DNA from 3 places in the Pseudomonas sp. MDT1-85 genome. Region 3 is predicted to be linked to each of the others. Evidence: predicted binding sites of a transcription regulator. Region 3 holds the regulator's gene; each other region holds the start of a gene.

Region 1 (2,268 bases), 2.0 Mb from region 3:
GCGTAGCCAAAAATAGAACAGGCCCCGACACGAATGCCGGGGCCTGTAATGGCCACATCCTTGTGGCCGTTCGCATGAACGCTCAAGTTGCGGCAAACGTATGACTCGGCCCGTCTACCGCACCTTCTCCCGGTCCAGGCGAGAAGCCTTGCCTTACTCGGATTTCAGGCCGTCAGCGGACACATCTCTGACCCCTTTGATTTTCTTGGCGATAGCCACGGCGGTTGTTTTCTGAGCGTCTGTCAGAACGGTCATGGAAGACAGGGAAACAACGCCTTTGTTGGTTTCGACTTTGATGTCAGTGCCTGGGATGCCTTTTTCGGTCACCAGGTCTGCTTTGACTTTGGTCGTGATCCAGGTATCGGAAACATCCTCTTTCGCTTCAGTGACTTCACCGGCGGCCAGCATCATAGGTGCCTGAGTCGCTTGGGTGGTCTGTGCAAATGCGGCGTTGGCCATGGTCAGGGTCAACGCGGTTGCAGTAGCGGCAGCGATAGCGAACTTCTTCATACGAGTAACTCCTGTATTTCTGGAAAGTCTGCTGCGTGTCTTGTCAGCAGGGTTACTGGAGAGAGTGCGAACGCTGTGCCAACTGTCACATAAAAAATAAATACTGATAAATCAATTACTTAACAACTACGGCGATTTTCGAAATCATGCAAATTGCATGACTGCGAAATTATCTACATGCAACATGCGGGTTTTAACGCAGGCCTAAGGCCATGAAATGTCGGGGGTTTTCTTGATTATTGGCGCGGCCCATAAATGACGAGCAAAAAAATGCCCCGCGTCGTGAAAGGCGGGGCATTGGCAGGATGACAATGGTTCAGGCGTCAGCGGCACCGGTGCAGCCTTTAGGAGTGTATTGCTGTTGAGCCGTGGTGACACATGTCCAGCCGCCGGTAAGGGTGCGTGTAAGCGTGATGGTTTTGCTGAGCACCGGCCCTGGAGCATTGAGAATCGTGCAGCCAATAGTACCTGCACCGTCAGCGGCGGTGCCCGATGCCGTAATCGTGCAATTACCGGTGGTCACCGTACCGCCGATCAGTGCGAGGGTGGGGTTGGTGCCCTGGTTGATGATGTCTTCGAAAGGCACTTTCAGTGCCGAGATTTCTGCAAGCGCAGCGGTTACTTTCGCCCGTGCCTGGTACTTCGAATACTGCGGTAATGCAAACGTTGCCAGAATCCCGATGATGGCCACCACGATCAGCAGTTCGATCAAGGTAAAACCTTTTTGATTTTTCATAGACAGGCTCCATGCATGAGTCGAAATCTCATGATCTGAATAGGGCATAGCACAGGTCATGCCAAGCCGCGCGCGCCCCTGCCTGCGGGGCGGGAGATCGCGGCAAAGACCTTTCCTACTACACGGATCCGCACTATCTGACACTTTTTGTCACCTCACCCCGGCTGGTTTGGTTCCACTGCTTGACTAGGCTATAAGTCATTAACTGTCTGCGTCCGGTATCCCAATGAATGAGATTGCCCTTAGCGGTCTGGCCAAGCAATTGGTACTGGCCGAGCTGATCACTGACCAAAGTGCGCAACAGGCGTATCAGCAAGCCCAACGCAATCGAATTTCGCTGGTCAGCTATCTGGTGCAAAACAAACTGCTGAAAAGTTGGCAGGTCGCCGAGGTGGCCTCGGAACATTTCGGCATGGCCCTGCTGGACCTCGATTGCCTGGACAAGGACACCCAACCCCGAGGGCTGGTCAGCGAGAAGCTGATCCGCCAGCACCACGCCCTGCCCCTCTGGCGGCGTGGCAACAAGCTGTTCGTGGGAATTTCCGACCCGACCAATCATCAAGCCATCAATGACATCCAGTTCAGCACCGGGCTGAGCACCGAAGCTATTCTGGTGGAGGAAGACAAGCTCAGCGACGCCATCGAAAAATTCTTCGACAGCCACTCCACCGGCCTGGAAGACATGGCCGATGTCGACCTCGACGGGCTAGACATCGAGTCGGTCGATGACCAGAAACAGGATTCAATCATAGGGCAAGATGCCGATGATGCGCCGGTGGTGCGCTTCGTTCACAAGATGTTGCTCGACGCCATCAAGAGCGGTTCTTCCGACCTGCATTTCGAGCCCTATGAAAAAATCTACCGCGTGCGGATGCGCACCGATGGCATGCTGCGGGAGGTCGCCAGGCCGCCGACGCAACTGGCCAATCGCATTGCTTCCCGGCTGAAGATCATGGCCAGTCTCGACATCTCCGAGCGGCGCAAACCCCAAGACGGGCGAATCAAGATGCGCCTGTCCAAAA
Region 2 (2,268 bases), 1.1 Mb from region 3:
GCACCAGGCTCGCACCCGCGGCGATTTTCTCAGCCGCGTGCTTGCCTTCGGTGATGCCGCCCACGGCGATGATCGGCAAGCGACCGGACAGTTCCGCCGCCAGCACCTTCACCGTGTGAGTGCTCTTGTCGCGAACCGGTGCGCCGGACAAACCGCCCGCCTCGTCACCATGTTCCATGCCTTCGACGCCAACGCGGCTCAGGGTGGTGTTGGTGGCAATCACCGCGTCCATCCCCGTTTCGATCAACGCTTGGGCGACTTGAGCGGTTTCTTCGTCGGTCATGTCCGGCGCGATCTTGATCGCCAGCGGAACATGTTTGCCGTGGCGCAGGGCCAGTTCCGCCCGACGGGTGGCCAGGTCGGCGAGCAATTGCTTGAGCGAATCGCCGAATTGCAGGCTGCGCAGGCCGGGGGTGTTCGGCGAACTGACGTTGACCGTCACGTAGCTGGCGTGGGCGTAGACCTTGTCCAGGCAGATCAGGTAGTCGTCGACCGCACGTTCAACCGGGGTATCGAAGTTCTTGCCGATGTTGATGCCCAGCACACCCTTGTACTTGGCTGCCGCCACGCGAGCGAGCAAGTGATCGACGCCTAGGTTGTTGAAGCCCATGCGGTTGATGATCGCCTCGGCGTCCGGCAAGCGGAAAATCCGGGGTTTCGGATTGCCCGGTTGCGGACGCGGGGTGATGGTGCCGATTTCGACAAAACCGAAACCCAATTGGGCAAAGCCATCGATTGCCGCGCCGTTTTTGTCCAGACCGGCCGCCAAACCCACCGGGTTCGGGAACTCCAGGCCCATGACCGTCACCGGCAATTTCGCCGGTGCCTTGCACAGCAAGCCGTTGAGGCCCAAACGCCCGCCCGCGCCGATCAGGTCCAGGGACAGATCGTGGGAGGTTTCCGGGGAAAGTTTGAACAGCAGCTGACGGGCCAGGGTGTACATGGGCAGGCTTGACTCGGTTGGCGATGAGAGGCGGCGATTATAGCCGCGCATCAGGGCTTCACGCGAGGCGCGCAACAAAATCAGCCAGCGATGGCATATGCCTTGCACCGTCACAAGCATCAGCACTCATGCCAACGGCGGGATGAGTGGAAGGACAATGGCGTCGTCACCCGGCTTTGCCCACGCAAAGGCCTTGGGACGACGCTTTTTTTTGGAAGGTGCGAAATCGATGAACGAACCATCAGCCGGCCCACTGGCCTGGGTCAACGGCAGCGATGCCCCGGAAAAAACCGCAATCAATCTCGGCTTCATGGCCCTGAGCGACTGCGCCTCAGTAGTAGTCGCCGCCACCCAGGGCTTCGCCCAACCGTACGGCCTGACCCTGAACCTCAAGCGCCAGTCATCCTGGGCCAATCTGCGGGACAAACTGGTCAGCGGCGAACTCGACGCCGCCCACAGCCTGTACGGCCTGATTTATGCGGTGCATTTGGGCATCGGCGGCGTAGCCTCCACCGACATGGCCGTGCTCATGGGCCTGAACCAGAACGGCCAGAGCATCAACCTCTCCCACGGCTTGCAGGCCCTGGGCGTGACCAGTCCTGAAGCACTGGACCGGCATGTGCACCAAAGTCGCCCAAAACTGACCTTCGCTCAGACATTTCCCACGGGCACCCACGCCATGTGGCTGTATTACTGGCTGGCGAGCCAGGGCATTCATCCTTTGCAGGATGTCGACAGCGTGGTGGTGCCACCGCCGCAAATGGTCGCGCACCTGCAAGCCGGGCGCATCGACGGTTTCTGCGTCGGCGAGCCGTGGGCGGCCAGTGCGGTGCAGCAGAATCTCGGGTTTACGATGGCCACCAGCCAGACCCTCTGGCCCGATCACCCGGAAAAGGTCCTTGGCTGCACCCGCGCCTTTGTCGAGCAATACCCCAACACCGCACGGGCATTGGTGATGGCGATCCTTGAAGCCAGCCGATTCATCGAAGCCAGCCGCGAAAATCGCCGCAGCACCGCGCAACTGTTGAGTGCGCCTGAGTATCTGGATGCACCGCTCGATTGCATCGAACCGCGCTTGCTCGGTGACTACTCCGATGGTTTGGGCAATCGCTGGCAAGACCCGCACGCCATGCGTTTCCACGGTGGTGGAGAGGTCAATTTTCCGTATTTGTCCGACGGTATGTGGTTCATGACCCAGTTCCGGCGTTGGGGTTTGTTGCGTGACGACCCGGATTACCTCGGCGTGGCCCGTCAGGTCCAGCAACTAGACTTATACCGTGAGGCCGCCACCGCTGTCGGTGTGTCCGCCCGGAGTCAGGAAATGC
Region 3 (2,268 bases):
GAATATGCAGCGTGGCTTCGATCTTCTGCAGCAGTTTTTCGACGTTCATCGTGACTTGCACATTGGTGATCTTGTCGAAATGCCTCTCCAATCGGTCGAGTTTTTCGCCGATGTAGGTGCGCAGGGGTTCGGTCACTTCCAGTTGGTGTCCACTGATGTTGACTTGCATACAGCTTCTCCTTCGTTGCCAGTGCATAAAGCGGTAGATCAGATGATCTACCACTGGAACGCTGTGGCGTGGCTCTACATCAACCGCTTGCGTTCGCTCGAAGGCGCGATCCCGAGGGATTCGCGGTACTTGGCGACGGTGCGGCGAGCCACCTGAATGCCTTGTGCCTCCAGTAAACCAGCGATCTTGCTGTCACTCAACGGCTTTTTCTGATTTTCCGCGGCAACCAGTTTTTTGATGATCGCGCGAATCGCTGTGGACGAGCATTCACCGCCTTCGGAGGTACTGACGTGGCTGGAAAAAAAGTATTTCAGTTCATAGATGCCCCGTGGGGTATGCATGAATTTTTGCGTGGTCACCCGTGAAATCGTCGATTCATGCATGCCCACCGCTTCGGCAATGTCATGCAGCACCAACGGCTTCATGGCTTCGTCACCGTATTCAAGAAAGCCGCGCTGATGCTCGACGATCTGGGTGGCGACTTTCATCAGGGTTTCATTGCGGCTTTGCAGGCTCTTGATGAACCAGCGAGCTTCCTGCAACTGATTACGCATGAAGGTATTGTCAGCGCTGGTATCGGCGCGGCGCACAAAACCGGCGTATTGGGCATTGACCCGCAGGCGTGGCACCGATTCCTGATTCAGCTCCACCAGCCAGCGCTCGTTGTCCTTGCGCACAATCACGTCGGGAACGACGTATTCGGCTTCGGTGGACTCGATCTGTGAGCCCGGGCGTGGGTTGAGGCTCTGGACCAATTCAATAACCTGGCGCAGCTCATCTTCCTTGAGCTTCATGCGGCGCATCAGCTGGCTGTAGTCGCGGCTGCCGAGCATGTCGATGTAATCGGTGACCAGGCGCTTGGCCTCGGCCAGCCAAGGGGTCTTGGCGGACAGTTGGCGCAATTGCAGCAGCAGGCATTCCCCGAGGTTGCGGGCGCCGATGCCAGCGGGTTCGAATTGCTGAATGCGGTGCAGGACGGCTTCGATTTCGTCCAGTTCGATGTCCAGTTCCGGGTCGAACGCTTCGAGGATTTCCTCGAGGGTTTCGTCCAGGTAGCCCTGATTGTTGATGCAATCGATCAGGGTTACGGCGATCAGACGATCGGTGTCGGACATCGGTGCCAGGTTCAGCTGCCAGAGCAAATGACTTTGCAGGCTTTCACCGACCGACGTACGGGTGGTGAAATCCCACTCGTCGTCATCGTTGCTCGGCAGGCTGCTGGCGCTGGTCTGGTAGACGTCCTCCCACGCAGTATCGACGGGCAATTCGTTGGGAATTCGCTCGTTCCAGTCGCCTTCCTCGAGGTTATCCACCGTCGGAGCGGTTTCCTGGTAGGAGGGTTCCTGGACATCGGCGTTGGGTTTCTGTTCGGCGCTATCGGCCAAGGGGTCGGCGTTATCGAAGTCGTCGCCTTCTTCCTGGCGTTCGAGCATCGGATTGGACTCCAGGGCCTCCTGGATTTCCTGTTGCAGGTCCAGGGTCGACAATTGGAGCAGGCGGATGGCCTGTTGCAGCTGCGGTGTCATCGTCAGCTGCTGGCCCATTCTCAAGACTAGCGATGGTTTCATGGCAGGGGCTTAACACCTTATTCGCCGGCGCACATGCGCCATCCACTACAGGGCGCCGAAGCGCCAAACATAAGCAAATTATATGCCTGAAACTGAAGTGTTTGCCTAGAGCGCTGTAACAATAAAAAGTTATTGATTTTTTATTGAAGCGAGCGCTCTCTCGGCGACCCGGGCACCTCGGGTGCTTACAGGCGGAACTCGTGGCCCAGATACACTTCCTTGACCAGTTCATTGGCCAGGATGGTGGCGGAGTCACCTTCAGCGATCAGTTGGCCATCGTTGACGATGTAGGCGGTTTCGCAGATATCCAGGGTCTCACGAACGTTATGGTCCGTGATCAGCACGCCAATGCCTTTGGCCTTGAGGTGATGGATGATCTGCTTGATGTCGCCCACCGAAATCGGGTCTACACCGGCGAAAGGTTCGTCGAGGAGGATGAATTTCGGATTGGTAGCCAGTGCCCGGGCGATTTCCACGCGGCGGCGTTCACCACCGGACAGGCTCATGCCGAGATTGTCGCGGATGTGGTGG

The links. The regulator sigma-54, encoded in region 3, starts transcription at its own class of promoters, with help from an activator protein. The targets are predictions, from matches to a motif close to ANTGGCATNNANNTTGCTNT.
Region 1: ACYZT2_RS24390 (pilin) is a predicted target of sigma-54. The motif match lies at 1,293-1,312, and genes of this name have one in related genera.
Region 2: ACYZT2_RS10690 (CmpA/NrtA family ABC transporter substrate-binding protein) is a predicted target of sigma-54. The motif match lies at 1,033-1,052, and genes of this name have one in related genera.

The regions. Positions count from the first base shown of each region.
Region 1 covers NZ_CM142715.1:5,436,645-5,438,912, forward strand. The annotation lists gene ACYZT2_RS24385 (BON domain-containing protein) at 154-510, opposite strand; gene ACYZT2_RS24390 (pilin) at 827-1,246, opposite strand; gene pilB (type IV-A pilus assembly ATPase PilB) at 1,473-2,268, shown strand, end outside.
Region 2 covers NZ_CM142715.1:2,350,171-2,352,438, reverse strand. The annotation lists gene ACYZT2_RS10695 (quinone-dependent dihydroorotate dehydrogenase) at 1-943, opposite strand, end outside; gene ACYZT2_RS10690 (CmpA/NrtA family ABC transporter substrate-binding protein) at 1,173-2,268, shown strand, end outside.
Region 3 covers NZ_CM142715.1:1,264,890-1,267,157, forward strand. The annotation lists gene hpf (ribosome hibernation-promoting factor, HPF/YfiA family) at 1-169, opposite strand, end outside; gene ACYZT2_RS05585 (RNA polymerase factor sigma-54) at 244-1,737, opposite strand; gene lptB (LPS export ABC transporter ATP-binding protein) at 1,923-2,268, opposite strand, start outside.